One region of the Caulobacter sp. FV1ye6ST genome, then DNA from elsewhere that is predicted to be linked to it. Evidence: predicted binding sites of a transcription regulator. Region 1 holds the regulator's gene; the other holds the start of a gene.

Region 1 (10,745 bases):
CGGGATGTGGGCGAAGGCCGGCAGGTCCCAGTCCATCGCCTGATAGATCAGGCTCTGGCGGGCGGCGTTGTTCAGGTGGTCATCGCCGCGGATCACGTGGGTGACGCCCATGTCGTGGTCGTCGACCACCACGGCGAGGTTGTAGGTTGGCGCCCCGTCAGCCCGGAGCAGGACCAGATCGTCCAGCTCGATGTTCTTGAACGTCACCGGACCCTTGACCAGGTCGTTGACCACGGTCTCGCCGTCCAGCGGGCCCTTGAAGCGGATCACGTGCGGGACCGCCAGATCGCCTTCGGGCGCATCACGCCAAGGCGAGCGGATCGCCTTGCCTTCGGCGCGCGCCTTCTCACGGGCGACTTCCAGTTCCTCGACGGTCATCCAGCAGCGATAGGCGCGGCCCTTCGCGAGCAGTTCGTGGACGACCTCGACGTGACGCGGGGCGCGGGTGTGCTGGAAGACGACCTCGTCGTCCGATTCCAGGCCCAGCCAGTTCAGGCCCTCGAAGATCGCCGCGACAGCGGCCTCGGTCGAACGTTCGCGATCGGTGTCCTCGACGCGAACAAGGAACTTCCCTCCCGTATGGCGCGCATATAACCAGTTGAACAGCGCCGTGCGGGCGCCGCCGATATGCAGGAAGCCGGTGGGCGAGGGGGCGAAGCGCGTGACGACGCCCGTCGCGATGGGGCCGGTGGGAGTGGGGTTCGACATGAGCTTCAAGACTGTGGGGCTGGACGCCGAAATGGCGTTGACGAGCACGAACCGCAAGGCGGCTTGGGCGGCGCGTCTTAGCACGCCGCTTCGTGCCGGACCTAGCGGTTTTCCGACGCGCGGCGATCTTGGCTCCTCCGTCAAAACCGCAAGGGTTTCCGGGTGTTAGGCGTAGAAGTCGCCGAGACGGCGCCGTCGGCCTCCGCGCCGCGCCTGTCGTGGTCCGCCGTGAAGGCCACGCTGCTGGCGGAAGGACGAGTCAATCTGGAGCGGGCGTTCCTGTGGACGCCCGTGGCGTTCGGTCTGGGGGCGGCGGGCTATCTGGAGGCCGGCGCCGAACCCGCGCTCTGGATGCTGGCCTTGGCGACCGGATCGCTGGCGGCGATCTGGTGGGTCTTTCGGCGGTGGAACGCGCCGCGCGGCTTCGTCGTGCTGGCCAGCCTGGCCGCGTTCGGGGCCGCCGGCGGTCTGGCCGCCAAGATCCGCGGCGACCGGGTGGCGGCGCCCCTCGTGGGCGGTGAGAGGGTCGTGCGACGGGTGGACGGCTTCGTGGTCGATGTCGTCAGTCCCGGCGCGGGCGGACCGCGCCTGCTGATCGCGCCCGTGGCGGTCTCGGGCTTGTCGGCCGACAGAACGCCGCGCCGGATCCGGGTGACGATCGGTGAGAATGAAACGCCAGCGCCGGGGCAGGCGGTTCGACTGCGGGCGATGTTGGGACCGCCGCCGCCGCCCGCCGCGCCGGGGTCCTACGACTTCGGTCGCGACGCCTGGTTCGACTCGATCGGAGGCGTCGGCTTCGTGATTGGCGAACTGGGGATGGCGCGGCTGGATCCGCCGCCGTTGAGCCTGCGAGCGACCATGGCGGTCAACGCTTTCAGATGGCGCCTGGCTCAGCGGATCCACGCCAGGATGGGCCCGACCAGCGGCGGTCTCGGCGCGGCCATGGTCACGGGCCATGAAGCCTGGATCACCCAGGATCAGACCGACGCCATGCGGGCGTCCGGCCTGGCGCACATCATCTCGATTTCCGGGCTGCACATGGCCATTGTCGGCGGCTTCATGTTCGGCGCGGTCCGGCTGGCCGTCGCCGCCTGGCCTTGGCTGGCCCTGCGCGCGCCCGGCAAGAAAATCGCCGCGGTCGCGGGGCTCGTCGCCGTGCTGGGCTATCTGGTCATCTCCGGCGCGCCGCCGCCGGCCGAGCGTTCCGCGATCACCGCCAGCGTGGCGTTCCTGGCCATTCTGTTCGATCGGCGGGCGATCACCCTGCACGGCTTGGCGCTCGCGGCGCTGGTGATCCTGGCCATGAAGCCCGAAACCGCCGGCGAGCCGGGATTCCAGATGTCGTTCGCCGCCACCGCCGCCCTGGTGGCCTTGGCGGAGGGCTGGCCGCGACCGGTCAAGGAGATCTCGACGCCGTGGTGGATCCGCTGGCCGCAGGCGGGGCTGACCTGGCTGACGGCCTCGGTCGCGACCAGCCTGGTGGCGGGCCTGGCGACCGCGCCTTTCGCCATGCAGCATTTCAACCGCGTCGCCGTCTGGGGTCTGCCGGCCAACCTGGCGGTCGCGCCGCTGTCGTCGTTCGTGATCATGCCGTTCCTGGCGGTCGGAACCTTGCTGGAGCCGTTCGGCCTGGGCGCGCCCTTCCTGACGGTGGCCGGCTGGGGCGTCGACGGTATGGTCGGGATCGCCCATGGCTTCGCCGACGCCCAGGGCGCCCAGCGGATCGTGGCCAGCGCGCCGCCGCAGGTGTTGGTGGTCGCCTTCCTGGGCCTGATGATTCTTTGCCTCTGGCGCGGCCGTCTGCGCTGGATCGGCGCGCCGCTGGCCCTGGCGGTCGCGCTTTGGCCAAGACCCGCCGCGCCGGACGCCTGGATCGCCGCCGACGGAGCAACCGCCGCCGTCCGCTCGGGCGACGCCGCCGTGCTGCTGCGCACCGACGCCAAGCGGTTCGGAGCGGAGCTATGGGCGCGACGGCGCGGCCTGACGCCGGCGACCTGGAGCCTCTATGCCTGCGACAAGAGGATTTGCGCGCCGGAACCGGGCGCCCCCGTGCGGCTGTCTCTGGCCTGGAGCCGCAAGACGCCCGACGCCGAGACGCTGTCGAGCCTGTGCGTCCGAAGCGAGGTCGTGGTGATCCGCGGGCCGGCTCCTGCTCGAACCCCGCCGCTGTGCGCCGACACCGTGCTGCTGACCGCCGAGGATTTCGAACAGGGTGGGGCAGCCGAGCTCTATCGCCGTTCCGATGGCTGGCGCATCGTCTGGGCTCAGCCCCTGCGCGGCGACCGGCCTTGGAGCCGTCCGTAGGCGAGCCGCCTGCTGACAGCCGATGTCACTAGCGGGGGCTAGAGCTTCAGCAGCACTCTAGGAGACGCTGTCATGCCAAACCCGTTCGCCGCCCGCCGCGCCGACTTCCGCGCCCTGCACGCCGACGGCTGCTTCACTCTGCCGAACCCTTGGGACGGCGGCAGCGCCAAGCGGTTGCAGAAGCAGGGGTTCAAGGCTCTGGCCTCTACCAGCGCCGGCATGGCCTGGTCCATGGGCAAGGACGACGGCCAGGTCACCCGCGACGAGGTCATCGCCCATCTGCGCGTGCTTTGCGCCGCCACCGACCTGCCGGTGAACGCCGATTTCGAGGCCGGCTTTTCCGACACGCCCGAAGGCGTCGGCGAGAGCGTGACCCTGGCCATTGAGGCTGGTGTGGCGGGCCTGTCCATCGAGGACTGGTCGGGCTCGGCGCTCTACGATCTCGCGGTCGCGGTGGAGCGCCTCAAGGCCGCCCGCGCGGCGATCGACGCTTCGGGCCAGGACGTGATCCTGGTCGGCCGCGCCGAGGGCTATCTGCGCGGCAACCGCGATCTTGCCCCGATCCTGGAGCGGCTCAAGGCGTATGCGGAGGCGGGCGCTGATTGCCTTTACGCGCCAGCGGTGACCGATCCGGACGAGATCCGCGCGATCGTCCAGGCCGTGGCGCCCAAGCCGGTCAACGTCCTGCTCTGGGGAGCGGATATGTCGGTCGCGAGCATGGGCGCTCTGGGCGTGCGCCGGGTCAGCACGGGCGGATCGCTGGCGGCGGCGGCCTGGGCCGGCTTCGACGTGGCCGCCAAGCGTCTGGCGGAGGAGGGCCGGCTCTAAGCGTCACCTCCGTACGAAAAGGCCCCGATCCTCGGATGAAGATCGGGGCCGAATTTCGAGCGCTCTGGAACGCCTAGTGATATCGGCGGATTAGGCCCACCAGCTTACCCTGCACCTCGACCTGGTCGGGGCCGAAGATGCGGGTCTCGTATTTCGGATTGGCGGCTTCCAGGGCGATCGAACCGCCCTTCTTGCGCAAGCGCTTGAGGGTGGCTTCCTCGCCGACCAGGGCGACCACGATCTCGCCCGAGGTGGCGGTGTCGCCCTTCTTGATGATCACATAGTCGCCGTCGAGGATGCCGGCCTCGATCATCGAGTCGCCTTGCACCTCGAGGACATAGTGCTCGCCATTGCCCAGCATCGATTCAGGCACCGGCAGGCGCTCGCGCTCGTGCTGGATGGCGTCGATCGGCGTGCCGGCGGCGATCTTGCCCAGGATCGGCAGTTCGCGGCTGTCATTGGCCGGCGGGGCGGATGCGGGAGCCGACGACGGCGCGCCGCCGCCTTCGAACACCTGCGGCCGGAAGGCGCCGCGCCCCTTGGGCGGAGCGGCCGTCGTGGCCTGCTGCGGCAGCTTCACCACTTCCAGCGCGCGGGCGCGGTGCGCGAGACGGCGAATGAAGCCGCGTTCCTCCAGGGCCGTGATGAGCCGGTGGATGCCCGACTTGGACGCCAGGTCCAGGGCCTCCTTCATCTCGTCGAAAGACGGGGAGACGCCGGTCTCCTTGATCCGCTCGTGGATGAACATCAGCAGTTCGTGCTGCTTGCGGGTAAGCATGTCGACCTCGGCTGGAGCGCGGAACAAACCGCAAACCTCGCGAATGTTCTCTAGGCGTTCTTCCTTAAAGTCAAGTCGAGCGTCGCCGCTGGTCAAAAGTCGAGGAAATTCAAAGGCTAGAACTTCTGAGAGTGGAAAAGACGACCAGAATCAAAAGCTTAACGAAAGCTTTCAAGCGCGCTTGCGGGCGATGATGATGTCCTGGTCCTGCATCGGCTGGCGGCGCCAGACGCCAAGGGCCTGGTTCAGCACGTCGAAGCCCAGGGCCTCGTACTGCGCCAGGATCGGCTTCAGGTCGTAACCGATCACCGCCTCAGGCAGGTCGGGGGTCGCGGTCCAGCAGCCGTCCAGGGCGTGGACGAAGTCGAAGGCGATATCGCCGTTTCCGGTATTGGCGCGGGCCTCGTCGTCGATCAGGTACCAGGAGACGATGCTGGTCCCGCCCGGCTTCAGCACCCGCGCGATCTCGCGGGCGAACTGGGCCTGATCGGCGGCCAGCAGGTGGGTGAACACCGAGCCCAGCCAGACATAGTCGAAGCTGGCGTCCGGATAGGGGAAGACGAAGGTGCTGGCCGGCCGCGAGCCCTCCGGATTGTACCGGTCGCTGTGCATGTCGGCATGGGTGAAGTCGAAACGCGGGTCGCCGACGGCGATGTTGGCTTTGCACCAGTCGATGGCCTGGGTCATGACGTCGAAGCCGGCATAGCGGCCTCTCGCGTCGAGGTAGTCGACCAGGGGCGCGGCGGCGCGGCCGATGCCGCAGCCGACGTCGAGGATGGCGTGATGCGGCTGCAGGCCGGCGGCGACGAACAGTTCCTTGAACTGCTGGCCCACGCGGATGAAGTCGGCGTCGGCGGCGCCGACGAGGTGCCAGAGCTCCTGTGGAGCGGCGACGGCGTCGGACGGCGGCGGCGCTGGCGTCAGCGACATGGCGCGCCGTAGCTTGGAGAGAAAGGCCCGCATCCGATTCCTTTTTGGGTAGAGCGGCCCGGACCCTAGCGAGCGGTCAAGCTTCAGCCAACCCGGCCGTTGATCCACCCTAGAGGATGGTCTTCAGTTCCGGATGCTTGGGCGTGACCGGCGCATAGAACGCCGCCAGCGCCGCCAGGTCCTTCTCGTAGTCGCCGCTGGGAATCATCGCCGGACCCAGGCCCACGACCTTGCGCTTGTAGTCCATGAAGCCAGGCACCATCGGCACGCCCGCCTTAAGGGCGATGTTGTAGAAGCCTGTCTTCCAGCCGCCAGCCTTGCCGCGCGTGCCCTCGGGCGAGATCGTCAGCATGAACTCGTCGCGGCGGGCGAACTCGTCGGCCATGGCCTGGACCGTATCGCGCGACTGGGAGCGGTCGATCGGCACGCCGCCCAGGTCCTTCATAAGCTTCTCGAATGGCCAGCGGAACAGCGAGGCCTTGCCCATGAAGCTGAGCTTCAGGTTCAGCGCGTCGGCCGCCCCCAGGAAATAGACGAAGTCCCAGTTGCTGGTGTGCGGCGCGGCGATGATCACGAACTTGCGCGTCGTGGTCGGCGCCGAGCCCTCGATCGTCCAGCCCTCGCGCTTGAAGAAGGCGACGAGGGACCAATTCACCACGCGGGCGACCCAATGCATTCGCGCTTCCTCGCGTGGCGTCCGCCGACGTCCTGACGCGGCGGCTTTTCTTGTTGAGGGGACTGTGAGCGGGCGAGGGGGAAAACGCCAGATGGCGCGTACCCAAACCGTCAGCCGAGCAGGGCCTTGGTGGCGGCCGTGACGTCGGCCTGGCGCATCAGACTTTCGCCGACCAGCATGGCCTTGGCCCCGGTCGCCTCCATCAGCACCACGTCGTCGTGGGTGAAGATGCCGCTCTCGGTGACCAGCAGGGCGTCTTTCGGCGCCTGGGCCGACAGCCGTTCGGTGACGGCCAGATCGACGACGAAGCTCTTCAGGTCGCGGTTGTTGATGCCCACCAGGTCCGCGCCCAGAGCGCCGGCGCGGGCCATCTCGGCCTCGTCGTGGACCTCCATCAGGGCGTCCATGCCCAGGCGCTTGGCCTCGGCCATCAGCTCGGCGGCCAGGACGTCGTCGATCATCGCCAGGATGACCAGGATGGCGTCGGCGCCCAGGGCGCGGCTCTCGGACACCTGCCAGGGATCCACCAGGAAATCCTTGCGGATGCAGGGCAGGCTGACGGCCGCGCGGGCGTCGATCAGATAGGCGTCGGCGCCCTGGAAGCTGGGTCCGTCGGTCAGCACCGACAGGCACGCCGCGCCGCCGGCCTCGTAACTTCTGGCCAGGGCCGGCGGATCGAAGTCGGCGCGGATCAGGCCCTTGGAGGGCGAGGCCTTCTTGATTTCGGCGATCAGCGACAGCTTGCCGGGCGCGTGGCCTTGAGCAAGCGCCCGCTTGAAGCCGCGCGGCGACGAGGCGTTGCGGGCCGCGGAGTCCAGGGCGGCCTGGGTGCGGCGACGCTTGCGGTCGGTGACCTCGTCGCGCTTGTAGGCGGCGATCTTGGCGAGGATGTCGGTCATGCGGCGGCTTCCGTATTCGTTGCGGCCACCAGGCCGGCAAGGGCCGCCTTGGCGCGGCCTTCGTCGATGATGTCGGCGGCCAGCGCGATGCCCTCGACCAGGGTCTCGACCTTGTCGGCGACCAGGAAGGCGGCGGCGGCGTTCAGCAGCACGATGTCGCGATAGGCGCCCTGTTCGCCGTCGAACAGGCGGGTCAGGGCGGCGGCGTTGAAGTCGGGGTCGCCGCCGGTGATGTCCGACAGCGAGGCGCGCGGCAGGCCTACGGCCTCGGGCGTGATCTTGAAGAGATGGATGCGGCCGTCGCGCCATTCGGCGACCTCGGTCTCGCCCGTGGTGGTCAGTTCATCCATGCCCGAGCCGTGCACCGACCAGGCGCGCTCGGCGCCCAGCGCGCCCAGCGCCTTGGCGATCGGCTCGACGAAGCGCGGGGCCGAGACGCCGACCACCTGTCGCCTGGCGCCGGCCGGATTGGTCAGCGGGCCCAGCAGGTTGAAGATGGTGCGGAAGCCCAGCTGTTGGCGGATCGGCGAGACGTGCTTCATCGCGCCGTGATGGGCCTGGGCGAACAGGAAGCAGATCCCGGCCTCGTCCAGAGCACGCCGCTGCTGCTCGCGCGTGGCGTCGATATTGACGCCCAGGGCGGTCAGGACGTCGGCCGTGCCGGACTTGGAGGTGATGGCGCGGTTGCCGTGCTTGGCGACCTTGAGGCCTCCACCGGCGGCCACGAAGCCGACGGCGGTGGAGATGTTCAGGGTATGCAGGCCATCGCCGCCGGTGCCGCAGACGTCGATGACCTCGTACGGATGCTCCAGCTGCACGGCCGCGCGGCGCATGGCGCGGGCGCAGGCGGCGATCTCGCCCACGGTTTCCCCGCGCAGGCGCATGGCGGTGACGGCGGCGGCGACCTGGGCCGGGGTCGGCTCGCCGCGCAGGCACGCCGCGAAGAAGATCTCCGCGTCGGCGTCGTCCAGGGTCTGGCCGTCGGCCAGCTTGGCCAGCAGCGGCTTGAAAGCGTCGGACATGGCTCGGCTAGACCCAGATCGCCGCGTCGCGCTTGACGCCCGACAGGTCCATGAAGTTGGCCAGCATCTGGTGGCCGCCCTCGGTGGCGATCGACTCCGGGTGGAACTGGACGCCGAACACGGGGCGGGTCCTGTGCTGCACGCCCATGATCTCGCCATCGTCGGTCCAGGCGGTGACCTCCAGCTCCGGCGGCAGGTCTTCGCGGCGGACCGCCAGGCTGTGATAGCGCGTCGCTGTGAAGGGGTTGGGCAGGCCCTTGAAGATGCCCTTGTCGTCGTGGCGGACCTTGCTGACCTTGCCATGCATCACGGCCTTGGCGCGGATGACCTCGCCGCCGTAGGCTTGGCCGATGGCCTGGTGGCCCAGGCAGACGCCCAGAATCGGCAGATCCTCGGGCGCGGCGCGCAGCAGCGGCAGGCAGATACCGGCCTGGTCCGGGGCCTTGGGGCCGGGAGACAGCAGCACGGCGGCCGGCGCCAGGCCCAAGGCCTCCTGCACGGTCAGCGCGTCGTTGCGGTAGACGACCGTCTCGGCCCCCAGCTCGTTCAGATAGTGGACGAGGTTGTAGGTGAAGCTGTCGTAGTTATCGATGACCAGGATCATGACGCCGCCTTTCGGAGGTCGGTTCTAGCCTGCGCGGGCCTGATGTGTAGCGGCATTTTCGCGCGCGGCTTTCAGTTACGGTTACAGCGGTCGCGGTCTTCAAGCATCATATGGGGATGGACCCGCGTGATTCCGCCCTGGACCCCGTCGCCGTCGCCTATGTCCGCGCGCTGCTGCGGCGCAAGAACCGTATCCAGAAGATGGGGCCGGTTCTGGTCGCCGCGGCTTTCGCCGCGATCTGCGCGCTGGCCTTCGCCACGGTGATGGTGTTGGCGCCGCCGGCGGTCACTCAGCACCTCCCGGACGACCGGCTGGGCGGTCCTTAGTCCAAAGGGAAGACGTCAGCCCTAAGGCTCAGCTGAATCGCCAGGCTTCCTCGGCCGCGCGCTTGAGGGCGCGGGACTTGTGCAGGGTCTCGTCATATTCCGCGTCCGGATCGCTGTCGGCGACGATACCGCCGCCGGCCTGGACGTACATCATGCCGTCCTTGACCAGCGCCGTGCGCAGCACGATGCAGGTGTCGACCGAACCGTCGGCGCCGAAGTAGCCGACAGCGCCGGCATAGCCGATGCCGCGCTTCTCGACCTCGAGCTCGTCGATGATTTCCATGGCCCGCACCTTGGGCGCGCCCGACAGCGTGCCGGCGGGCAGGGCGGCCATCAGCACGTCGACCGGATCGACGCCGTTGGGCGCCGTGCCCTCGACGTTCGAGACGATGTGCATGACGTGGCTGTAGCGCTCGATCTTGAAGCTCTCGGTCACGCGAACGTTCGGACCCTTGGGACGCTCAGCGGGAGCATTGCGGCCCTGGTGGTTCAGCATGGCCACGCGACCCACGTCGTTGCGGCCCAGATCCAGCAGCATCAGGTGCTCGGCGCGTTCCTTGGGATCGGCCAGTAGTTCGGCTTCCAGCGCCGCGTCTTCCTCGGGCGTGGCGCCGCGCGGACGGGTGCCGGCGATCGGCCGGATGGTGATCTTGTTGTCGCGCAGGCGGACCAGGATCTCGGGGCTGGAGCCGACCAGGTTGAAGCCGTCCAGGTTCAGGAAGAACAGGAACGGCGACGGATTGGTCCGGCGCAGCGAGCGATAGAGCGCGAACGGCGGCAGGTCGAAGGGCGCGCGGAAGCGGTGGCTGGCCACGACCTGGAAGATGTCGCCGGCGGCGATGTAGTCCTTGGCCTTGGCGACGACATCGGCGTAGTCGGCGCGGCTGACCGGAGTCGTGAAGTCCATCGGCCCCCGGGGAGCGCGCGGCGCGTCGTGGGCCAGCGGCCGGTGCAGGTCGGCCATCACCGTCTCGATCCGCGCGCGGGCGGCGGCGTAGGCGTCGTGGGCCGAGACGCCGGCTTTCGGGCGTACGGCCGTGGTCAGGATGATCTCCTGGGCGATGGCGTCGAAGACGGCGACGATCGACGGGCGGGTCATGATCCCGTCCGGAAGGCCCAGAGTGTCCTCGTTGATGTCGGGCAGGCGCTCGACCAGGCGCACCAGATCGTAGCCCAGGGCCCCGAACACGCCGGCGGCCATGGGCGGCAGGCCCTTGGGCAACTCCATCCGCGCCTGAGCCACCAGGTCGCGCAGACTGTCCAGAGCGCCGCCCGGCTGGGGCGTGTAGCGCCCGGCGGCGATGTCGTCGCCCTCGGCGAGCTCGGCCTGGTCGCCGCGACAGCGCCACACCAGGTCCGGGTTCATGGTCACGATCGAGTAGCGACCGCGCCAGGCCCCGCCTTCGACGCTCTCGAACAGGAAGCTGTAGGGACGCGCTTGGGCGATCTTCAGATAGGCCGAGACGGGGGTCTCGAGATCGTCGATCAGGCGGGTCCAGACGACTTGCTGCCGTCCGGAATCATAGATTTCCGAAAAGGCGTCGAACGCGGGCTCCAGACTCATTACTCGGCTTTCTTTCCGCCCTTGGCGGCTTCCGCCTTGGCCAGGGCGTCGGTGTCGACGCCGATGGCCTGGCGCGCCAGGGTCAGGTTGCTCTTGGTCTTAAGCT
Region 2 (10,745 bases), 990 kb from region 1:
ACACTTTGGCGCGAAGACCCGTTCCGTGCACGTCCGCACGTGACGATGCAGCCAAGCTGTGTCTATACCCGTTAACATTGGCATGAAGGCCGCCGAGCGGCGCAGATGGAATAGAGGCGGATGAACGATCGACCCGCAGTCGAACCAGCCCACCCCGTTGATCTCTATGTGGGCGCCCGGCTGAGAATTCGCCGCAAGATGATGGGACTTTCCCAGACGCAAGTCGCGGACGCTCTGGGCATCACCTTTCAGCAGATCCAGAAATACGAGCGTGGCGCCAACCGCATCAGCGCCAGCAAGCTCTACGATGCCGCCAAGTTGCTGCAAGCGCCTGTCTCCTACTTCTTCGAGGGCCTCGAGGACACCGACGGCGGCATCGACGACGGTTTCGCCCAGCGCATGACCGAGTTCGTCTCCACGCCCGAGGGCCTGGAACTGGCCAGCCTCTTCCCGCGCCTTTCGGACCGTCGCCTGCGCCGCCGGGTCGTCGACCTGGTCCGCGCCATGGTGGATGACGACGCGCCCTAAGACCGCTTCCGCTCAGTACCGCTTTCGAAAGGCCCGCGATGTGCGAATCGCGGGCCTTTTCGCGTCTGGAACCGCCCCTCGCGCCCGCCGTTGATCCGGCGACGGAGCGGTGAAGGGGCCAAGGACATGCCACGCGACACGGTCGATCTTCAGCCGGTCTCGCCCGGCCTTCTCTATGTCAACGACGACGATCCCGGCTTGCGGCGGATCAAGAGCGGCGCGGGCTTCGACTATCGCGATCCAGACGGCGACCCGGTCGACGACGCCGGAACGCTCGATCGCATCCGCACCCTGGCCATCCCGCCGGCCTGGACCGACGTCTGGATCTGTCCCTCGCCGCGCGGCCACATCCAGGCCACGGGCCGCGACCAGCGGGGCCGCAAGCAGTATCGCTATCACGACGGCTGGCGGCGCGACCGTGACGGACTGAAGTTCGGCCGCATGATCGCCTTCGGCCGCGCCCTGCCCAAGCTGCGCGCAAAGGTCGAGAAGGACCTCGTGCTGCGGGGCCTGCCCCGCGACAAGGTGATCGCCGCCGTGGTGCGGCTGATGGAGCTGACCCTGACCCGGATCGGCAACGAAGCCTATGCCCAGGAAAACAAGACCTTCGGCCTGACCACCCTGCGCGACCGGCACGCCAAGCTGTCCAGCCTCGGCGGCACGTTCCGGTTCAAGGGCAAGAGCGGCGTGGTCCATACGACCGGCTTTCGCGACCGGCGCCTGGCCCGCATCGTCAAGGCCTGCCAGGACGTTCCGGGTCAGCGGCTCTTCCAATATCTAGACGACGACGGCCAGCGGCGCTCGGTCGAGAGCGCCGACGTCAACGCCTATATCCGCGCGGCGATGGGCCAGGACTTCTCGGCCAAGGACTTCCGCACCTGGGCCGGCACCCTGGCCGCGGCGCGCGCCCTGTGCCTGACCCCCAAGGCGACCAGCGCCACCGAGGCCAAGCGCAACGTCAACACCTGCGTGAAGGCCGTGGCCGGGCTGCTGGGCAACACCGCCGCCGTCTGCCGGGGATCGTACATCCACCCGCTAGTGCTGGAATCCTATCAGCAAGGTGTCCTGCCGCTGAAGCCCGGCCGGTCGGAACGCGCCTTCGAACTGGCCACCATCCGGTTCCTGGAAGCGGCCCAGGCCTCGTGCGCCGAAGCTTAGCGGAACGCCCCCGCGCCGAGCGTCGTTGAGTCGGCTCGAACGGAGAAACGCCCATGGCCGCCGGCCGTCCCACTTGGCAGGGCCACCTGCGCCTGTCGCTCGTGACTTGCCCCGTCGCGATGTACACCGCCACCGATGCGCGCGGCGACGTGCACTTCAACATGCTGCACAAGAGGACCCACAATCGGATCCGGATGATCCCGACCGACCCGGACCTGGGGCCGATCGAGCGCGCCGACATCGTCAAGGGCTACGAGTACGAGAAGGGCGAATACGTCGTCATCACCCAGGACGAGATCGACAGCGTGCGGCTGGAGAGCACCCGCACCATCGACATCGAGACCTTCGTTCCGGCGGCCGACATCGACCGGCTGTACTGGGACAATCCCTACTTCCTGGTCCCCGACGGCAAGCTGGCCGCCGAGGCCTATGGCGTCATACGTGAAGCCATGACCAAGGAGGGCCAGGTCGCTCTGGGACGCGTGGTCATGCATCAGCGCGAGCGCCTGCTGGCCATCGAGCCGCGCGACAACGGCATGGTCGCCTGGAGCTTGCGCAACCGCCGCGAGGTCCGCGAGGCGGCGAGCTATTTCGACGCTATCCCCGACAAGAAGCCCGACCCTGCGATGATCCAGATCGCCCAGAAGATCATCGAGCAGAAGGAAGGCCCCTTCGACCCCGAGCAGTTCAACGACCGCTACGAGGACGCCCTGCGGGCGCTCATCAAGGAAAAGCAGAAGGGCAAGGGCCGCAAGGTCTCCGTGCCGACCGAGCCCGAGGACACCAATGTGGTGGACTTGATGGAGGCGCTGCGGAGCAGCCTGGGCAAGGCGCCGGCGAAGACCGGGACGGGGACCAAAAAGACCGCGACGCACAAGGCCGCGCCGAGGAAAAAGACGGGTTAGGCCGGCTTGCTCAAAAGTTCGTTCAGGCGCGGCCCGGCCTTGGCGGCCATGGCCTCGCCCACGGCGGCGGCGGCGTTGGCCGGGCGGATCATCACCTCGAACTCCTTGATCCTGCCGACGTCGTCGAAGGAGATGATGTCGATACCCTTGAGCTTCTTGTCGCCGACGCGCGCGCTGAACTCCAGCACCACCGACTCATGGCCCTCGGACCAGAATTCTCGGTGATAGGCAAAGTCCTCAAAGATGGTGTTGACCGTGGCGATGATGTGCACGAGCGGCTCCACGCCCGGATACGGCTTGAAGAAGGCGGGCGAGCGGAAGACCACCGTTTCGGCGGCCAGCGGTCGCAGGCGATCGAACTCGCGCTTCTCCAGCAGGTCGTGCCAGACTTCCAGCGTTTGCAGCGCCTGTTCGCGGGCCATGCCGTCCCCTCCCATGATCCCGGCGTTCGAATGCGCCCGATAGCGACACTGTAAAATCAGAGACGCCACCGTCAACGCCGCTAGCCACGCGCCAGCTTCCTGACCGCCGCCGCCAAGTCCCGCTCGCTCTCGGCATAGGCGTCCCAGGCGTCGAGATCCTTCACCATCCCGGGCGCGGTCCGGACATTGAACCGCGCCGGATCCAGCCCCTTCCTCACCTGGGTCCAAGCCACCGGCCACGACACGGGCGCGCCGGGACGGCCGCGCGGCGACAGCGGCGCCACGGCCGTGCTCATTCGGTCATTGCGCAGGTAGTCGAGGAAGATCTTCCCGCCCCGGTCCTTCTTGGCCATCGAGATCAGGTACTGGTCTGGACTGTCGGCGGCCATGCGGGCGCAGACTTCGCGGGCGAAGGCCTTGGCGGCGGGCCAATCCAGCTTTGTTCCCTTCAGCGGCGTGACCACGTGCAGTCCCTTGCCGCCGGTGGTCTTGCAGAACGGGACCAGCCCCAGGGCCTCCAGCCGGTCGCGGATCTCGCGCGCCCCTTCGACCACGACGTCGAACGAGACGTCCGGGGCCGGGTCGAGATCGAACACCAGACGTCCCGGGACATCCGGCGCCCCCTCCCGGCAGTTCCAGGGGTGAAGCTCGGTCGCGCCCCATTGGGCGGCGGCGACTAGGCTCTCGACGGTGTTGAACACCAGATAGGGCTTACGGTCTCCGCTGACCGTGACCTCGTCGATCAGGGCCGAGACCCCCTTGCCCGAATGGCGCTGGAAGAAGGTTTCCTGGCCTATGCCGTCCGGCATGCGGATCACCGAGCAGGGCCTGCCCTTGACGTGCTCCAGCATCTGCGGTCCGACGGCTTCGAAATACTTGGCCAGATCCAGCTTGGTCCCCGGCGTCCCGTCGCCAGCGTCCGGCCACAACGGCTTGTCGGGATTGGAGATCGCCACGCCCAGCACCGAGGCCTTGCCGCCGGCGCGTTTCTGCGCGGCCGACGTCTTGGAAGCGTTCCGGGGCTGGGCCAGCTCCACGCTCTCGACCGGCGCCGGCGCCTCGGCCGCGACCGCCTTGGCGGGCTTGTCCTCGCGCAGTCCCTTGAACGACGCCTGGCGCACCGAGCCGTCTCCCGTGAAGCCGGCGAACTCTATCTCGGCGACCAGTTCCGGTTCCACCCAGTGGATGTCGGCGCCGCCACGCGGCGCGCCCTTACCGCCGAACGGTGAGGTCTTGCGCGCCAGCGTCTTCAAGGCCGGCAGCAGCTTGGCGAGCTTGTCACGGCCAAAGCCCGTGCCGACCCGGCCGACATGGGCCAACTGACCCTCGTCGTTGTAGATGCCGACGATCAACGAGCGGAACGCGTCGCCCGTCGTCGTCCAGCCGCCGATCACCACCTCATGCCCGGCCCGGCACTTGGCCTTGGTCCAGGTCGCGCCCTTGCCCGATCGGTACGGCGCGTCGAGCATCTTGGAGACCACACCTTCCAACGACATCCGGCAGGCCGATTGTAAGACCGCCTGTCCGCCGCTGGTGAAGTGCTCGACATAGCGGATGCGCTCGCCATCCGATGGCAGAAGCGTCTTCAGCCGGGTCTTGCGGTCTGATAGCGGCAGCGCGGTCAGGTCCTGGCCGTCGGCGTGCAGCAGGTCGAAGCCGAAGAAGATCAGGTCGTCGGTCTTCTCCTCCGACAGCGCCGCCTGCAGGCCCGCGAAGCTGGGCGAGCCCGCCTCGTCCAAGGCCACCACCTCGCCGTCGATCAGGGCGTCGGGCAGTGTCTTGGCGTCCTTGATCAGTCGCGGGAAGCGCTGGCTCCAGTCGAGACCCGTCCGGGTGCGCAGGGCCGCCTTGCCGCCCTCGACGCGCAGCTGCATCCGGTAGCCGTCGAACTTGATCTCGTGGACCCAGCCGTCGCCGCTAGGCGGCCGATCGACCAGCTTGCACAGCTGCGGCGGGACGAAGTCCGGCATGGCCGCCCTGGGCGCTGCCGTATTCGTCGCCCTCGCGCTCGTCTTGGCCTTGGCGGTCTTTCCCTTGGGCGCGCCGGTCTCCTCGGCGGCCTTCACAGCGCTGGCTTCAGGCGCGTTCGTGCTGCTCCAGACCGCGTCCGGCGTCGGGCCGGCCTTGGTCATGAACGGGGTCGGAGCCTTGCCCTTGCCCGCCGCGATGTCTTCCATCCTGCGACCCGAGGCGATCGAGAAGGACGTGTCCTCCAGGAAATCGGGGTCGCCTTCCATGGCGAAGGCGTCGCGATGCTTGATCAGCAACCAGTTCTCGCGCTTGCCGCCCCCAGACTTCCCCTTGGCGAACTTGTCGTTGTTGATCCTGACCAGGACCCAGCCGCCCTTCATCCGCTCGCCGGCGAAGACCAGCTTGATCTCACCCTTCTTGAGCCCCTTCTCCAGGTCGAAGCCCGGCTCGGGCGCCCACCAGCCGCGATCCCACAGCATCACCGTGCCGCCGCCATACTGGCCCGCGGGGATCGTGCCCTCGAAGTCGCCATAGGCCAGCGGATGGTCCTCGACATGGACGGCCAGGCGCTTGTCGTGCGGATCGCGCGACGGCCCCCGGGTCACCGCCCATGAGAGAAAGACGCCCTCGTGCTCCAGCCGCAGGTCGTAGTGCAGCCGGGTGGCGTCGTGCTTCTGGATGACGAACCGCGCCCGCGCCGAAGCCGCGACCTCGGCTTCACCCGAGGGCTCGGCCGTGAGCTTGAAGTCGCGTTTGGCCTGATAGGCGGCCAGCTTAGGCGCGGCCATGGCGGCTATTCGCCGTCGAAGACTTGCGGACGCACATCGTCCTTGTCGACGCCATCGCCCGCGTCGGCCTCGTCCTCGAGGTCGATGATCTCTTCGTCGTCGAGGTCTTCGCCGATCAAGGCGTCGTCGTCATCCTCGTCGCCCTCGGCCTGGGTGACGTCCAGCACGTCGGGCAGTTCCTCGAAGGTGCGGAACTCGCCGTCCTTGCCGATGACGTCATCGTCCATGGCCTCCGCGCCGTCCTGCTCGTCATAGCCGTTGTCGATGTCGGTCATGGCTGTCTCTCCTGTGCCTGCAGGAGAAATGGTTTTGGACCAACGCCGTTCCGGAATCGCGCCGTGCGGTTGCGGGCAGCGGCGGGCTTCCACCCCGTTTCCCGTGCGGAATCACCGAGTGCGCGAGTCGCCACATGGTCTACTTGCGAGACCATCATTAAGCGCTTTGCCCCAAACTTGACCGTTCCGGAGGCGACGATTCCGAAAAAATCCCCGTCCCACGGGCGTTTTGCCCCCATGAATCGGCGTTTTAACCTTCCCTAACGGGTGACAAACGCGATCCGTCTCGTCAGGCTCGCATTTCCCTGATTCACAGGAATGAGCTTAGAGATGACGAACGTTTCCGATCTGGTCGACGCCGCTGTCGCCGCTGACGACAAGCTGACCAAGACCCAAGCCAAGGCCATCATCGACGGCGTCTTCAAGGCGATCTCGGATGCGGCCGTAAAGGGTGAAGAAGTCTCGATCCCGGGCTTCGGCAAGTTCAAGGTCCAGGCCAAGCCGGCCCGCACCGGCCGCAACCCGGCCACGGGCGCGACCATCGAAATCGCCGCCAGCAAGAAGGTCGCCTTCACGCCGGCCAAGCAACTGAAGGACGCCGTCAACGGCTAAGCCTTCAGCGGGGAGCACGCCGCAAAGTCTGCTCCCCGACGTTGCTATTCACGCGCGACATTGTGCTCCACGCCCTTGTCGCGCGTGAAGACTATCTAGAACAAAATAAGAACGATAACGTGCTTCGCATGGCCGTTCTCGATCTCAGACATAAACTCGCTATCCTCGCCGACGCCGCCAAGTACGACGCGTCCTGCGCGTCGTCCGGCGCGGAGAAGCGGAACTCCGTTGGCGGCCAGGGGATCGGCTCGACCGAGGGGATGGGCATCTGCCACGCCTATGCCCCAGACGGGCGCTGCATCAGCCTGCTGAAGATCCTGCTGACCAACTTCTGCATCTACGACTGCGCCTATTGCATCAACCGCGTGTCGTCGAACACGCCTCGGGCGCGGTTCACGGTGAAGGAGGTCGTCGACCTCACCCTGAACTTCTACAAGCGCAACTATATCGAGGGGCTGTTCCTGTCCTCGGGCGTCATCCGCACGGGTGACTACACGATGGAGGAGATGGTCCGGGTGGCGAAGTCGCTGCGGCTCGATCACGACTTCCGGGGCTACATCCACCTGAAGCTGATCCCCGAGGCTTCGCCGGAACTGGCGGCCGAGGCGGGGCTCTATGCCGACCGGGTGTCAATCAATATCGAGCTGCCGCGCGACGACGATCTGGCCAAACTCGCGCCCGAAAAGAGCTCCACCGACATCAAGCGCGCCATGGGCCGCATGCGGCTGGCCATCGACGACCACGCCGAGCCCGCCAAGAAGGCTGGGAGGCGCGCGTTCGCCCGCAGCCAGTCGACCCAGCTGATCGTCGGCGCCGACGCGGCCAAGGACGGCGACATCCTGGCCCGCAGCGCCAGCCTCTACGGCGCCTATCGCCTGAGCCGGGTGTACTATTCGGCCTTCAGCCCGATCCCAGACGCCAGCCATCGCCTGCCCCTGGCCCGGCCGCCTCTGCTGCGCGAGCATCGCCTGTATCAGGCCGACTGGCTGATGCGGTTCTACGGCTTCGAGCGCCCGGAAATCGTCGCGGAGGGCGAGGACCTGGACCTGACCGTCGATCCCAAGACCAGTTGGGCGCTGCGCAACCGGGCCTCTTTCCCGGTCCACGTCCAGACCGCCGACAGGGAGACACTGCTGCGCGTGCCCGGCCTCGGCGCCAAGGCCGTGGGACGCATCCTGACGGCCCGCAAGGTGACGCGCCTGACCCTGGATGACCTCAAGCGCGTGGGGGGCGTCCTGAAGCGCGCCAGGGCCTTCGTGGTCACCGCCGACTGGACGCCGGGCGCCTTGACCGACGGCGAGAACCTGAAAGCCGCCCTGGTGAAGCCCCAGCAGCTGAGCCTTTTCTGATGCGGGTCGTGCGGCTGGCCTCCGAGATCGACTTCGCCGGCTGGCGCACGGCCGCGAGGACGCTGCGGGCCGAGGGTATGGAGCCGCGGGCTGTCGTATGGACCGTGGAGCGGGAACTGTTCGGCCTCGACGCCGAGCCAGCCCCATCCGACAAGCCAGCCAACTTCACCGTTCCCGCCGTCTTCGTCGAACTGGCCGAGCAGGTGATCCAGAACCGCGCGGCCGACCGCTTCGCCCTGCTCTACCGCATCCTCTGGCGGCTGGAGCGAGAGCCTCGGCTGATCGACAATCCGGCCGATCCCGACATGGCCCGCGCTCGCGACATGGCCAAGGCTGTCAGCCGCGCGGCGCACAAGATGAAGGCCTTTGTCCGCTTCCGCCTGGTCGAGGGGGCCGCCACCGAAACCTATGCCGCCTGGTTCGAGCCCGCCCATCGGGTGACCGAGGCCACCGCCCCGTTCTTCGTGCGTCGCTTCACCAACATGGACTGGACGATCCTGACGCCCGACGCCTGCGTGGCCTGGGATCGCGAGCGGCTGTTGGTGTCCGAGGGCGCCGATCCGGCCGACGCGCCGTCCGAGGACACCCAGGAGGAGCTCTGGCGCACCTACTACGCCTCGATCTTCAATCCGGCCCGCCTGAACCCCAGACAGATGCGTCAGGAAATGCCCAAGCGCTACTGGCGGAACCTGCCCGAGGCGGCGCTCATTCCGGAGCTGATCGAAACCGCCCAGGACCGCGCCACCGCCATGGTCGCCGCCCAGCCCGCCAAGCCGACCGAACGCAAGCTGAAGGCCGCCCTGCTCCATGCGCGCGACGCCTCGTATGACGAGTCGATGCCGACCGCGCTCGACGACATCGCCGCCGGGATCGAGGTGTGCCGGCGCTGCGATCTATGGCGCGACGCCACGCAAGGCGTACCGGGCGAAGGCGCGGCCGGCGCGCCGTTGATGTTCGTCGGCGAACAGCCGGGCGACCAGGAGGACCTGGCCGGCCGCCCCTTCGTGGGACCGGCGGGCCATGTGTTCGACAAGGCCCTGGCGGAAGCCGGCGTGGCGCGTGACCGAAGCTATGTCACCAACGCGGTGAAGCACTTCAAGCACGAGCTTCGCGGCAAGCGGCGCATCCATAAGACGCCCGAACGCGGCGAGGTCACCGCCTGCCGCTGGTGGCTGGACGCCGAGCGGCGGCTGGTGAAGCCGCGGGTGATCGTCATGCTGGGCGCGACGGCGGCGCTAGGCGTGATCGGCAAGCCGACGCCGATCGCGGCCAATCGCGGCCAGGCCCTACCGCTTCCGGATCAGGCCCAGGGCGTCGTCACCTATCACCCGTCGTTCCTGCTGCGCCTGCCGGACGAGGACGCCAAGGCGCGGGCCTATGCGGACTTCGTGGACGATCTGCGGCTGGCGGGGACGCTGGCGGGACTGACCTGACTCAGCTCGCCCGCTTTACGCTGGCGAACACCGCGTCGAGCTCCGTGGCCAGCAGCTCGATCCGGTAGGGTTTGATCAGCACCCGCCGGCCCTCGTTGGTCGCGGCGGCCGCCGCGGCGCTGTAGCCGGTGGTCAGGACGACCGGCAGCTCGGGCCAAAGCCGCGAGATGTCGCGCGCCAGGTCCAGCCCGCCCATGTCGCCGGGCATGACCATGTCGCTGAACACCAGGTCGAAGGCGATATCCTGGCGCAGGATCGCCAGGGCCGACAGGGCGTCGCCGGCCCGAACCACGTCGTAACCGAGCTCGCGCAGCATCTCCTCGACCAGCTGGGCGACGCTGTCGTCGTCCTCGACCATCAGGATCCGCTGGGCCTCAGGACCGACCTTGCGCAGGGCGAGGGGCGCGGCGTCCCGCACCATTTCCTTGGTCGAGCGCGGGATCCGCATCCAGATCGTCGTCCCCTCGCCCAAGACGCTCTCGATGCCCGCCTCGCCACCGGACGAGCGGGCGAAACCGTAGACCTGGGACAGGCCAAGGCCCGTGCCCTTGCCGACCGGTTTGGTGGTGAAGAACGGCTCGAACAGTCGGCTCAGCACCTCGGCCGCCACGCCGACGCCCGTGTCGCGGATCGACAGTCGGACCACGTCACCCGCGCCGTCGGGCCCACCAGACGGCTCATTGCGGCCCTCGATGGTAATCGCGCCGCCGTCAGGCATGGCGTCGCGGGCGTTGATGGCGATGTTCAGCACCGCCACTTCCAGCTGCGAGGCGTCGACCTCTATGCGCCACAGGTCCGGGTCTAGCCGGATCTCGACCGTGACATCCTCGCGCAGGGAGCGGTCCAGCAAGGTGTGCATGCCGGTCAGGCATTTCTCGATGTCGACCACTTCGGGCTTCAGGGGCGCGCGGCGCGAGAAGGCCAGGAGTTGCTGGGTCAGGCTGGCGCCGCGATCGATGGCCTGGCGGATGCCCAGGCGCAGGCGCTCGCGGCGGGTGGGATCGGTGGTCCGCTCCAGCAGATCCATGCCGCTGGAGGCGACCATCAGCAGGTTGTTGAAGTCGTGAGCCACGCCGCCGGTCAGCTGGCCCATGGCCTCCATCTTCTGCGACTGGCGCAGGGCCTCCTCGGCCTTCTCGCGCTCGCGGGTCTCACGGCTGAGACGGCGATAGGCCTCGGCCACGCGGGCGCTGGCCGCGCCGAGTACGGCGACCAGAAGCGCCGCCATGACGATCAGCAGGGCGAACCCGGCATAGCGCATGGCCCGGCGGCCGGGCGATTCCAGCACCGTGCGCAGATAGACC

Evidence for each region. Region 1 encodes LexA, which represses DNA repair genes until DNA is damaged. Its sites were predicted from a motif close to ATGTTCNCNANNTGTTCT; they were not measured.
Region 2: ACW175_RS06300 (putative DNA modification/repair radical SAM protein) is a predicted target of LexA. The motif match lies at 6,757-6,774, and genes of this name have one in related genera.

Annotation. Positions count from the first base shown of each region.
Region 1 covers NZ_CM178733.1:2,274,010-2,284,754, forward strand. The annotation lists gene gltX (glutamate--tRNA ligase) at 1-708, opposite strand, end outside; gene ACW175_RS11210 (ComEC/Rec2 family competence protein) at 871-3,012, shown strand; gene ACW175_RS11215 (isocitrate lyase/PEP mutase family protein) at 3,085-3,840, shown strand; gene lexA (transcriptional repressor LexA) at 3,914-4,618, opposite strand; gene ACW175_RS11225 (class I SAM-dependent methyltransferase) at 4,790-5,581, opposite strand; gene ACW175_RS11230 (lysophospholipid acyltransferase family protein) at 5,658-6,224, opposite strand; gene trpC (indole-3-glycerol phosphate synthase TrpC) at 6,335-7,123, opposite strand; gene trpD (anthranilate phosphoribosyltransferase) at 7,120-8,145, opposite strand; gene ACW175_RS11245 (anthranilate synthase component II) at 8,153-8,749, opposite strand; gene ACW175_RS11250 (hypothetical protein) at 8,866-9,075, shown strand; gene trpE (anthranilate synthase component I) at 9,104-10,639, opposite strand; gene ACW175_RS11260 (peptidylprolyl isomerase) at 10,639-10,745, opposite strand, start outside.
Region 2 covers NZ_CM178733.1:1,287,879-1,298,623, reverse strand. The annotation lists gene ACW175_RS06335 (helix-turn-helix domain-containing protein) at 121-528, shown strand; gene ACW175_RS06330 (DNA topoisomerase IB) at 655-1,686, shown strand; gene ku (non-homologous end joining protein Ku) at 1,740-2,591, shown strand; gene ACW175_RS06320 (nuclear transport factor 2-like protein) at 2,588-3,013, opposite strand; gene ligD (DNA ligase D) at 3,094-5,772, opposite strand; gene ACW175_RS06310 (hypothetical protein) at 5,778-6,047, opposite strand; gene ACW175_RS06305 (HU family DNA-binding protein) at 6,378-6,659, shown strand; gene ACW175_RS06300 (putative DNA modification/repair radical SAM protein) at 6,779-8,008, shown strand; gene ACW175_RS06295 (UdgX family uracil-DNA binding protein) at 8,008-9,441, shown strand; gene ACW175_RS06290 (ATP-binding protein) at 9,443-10,745, opposite strand, start outside.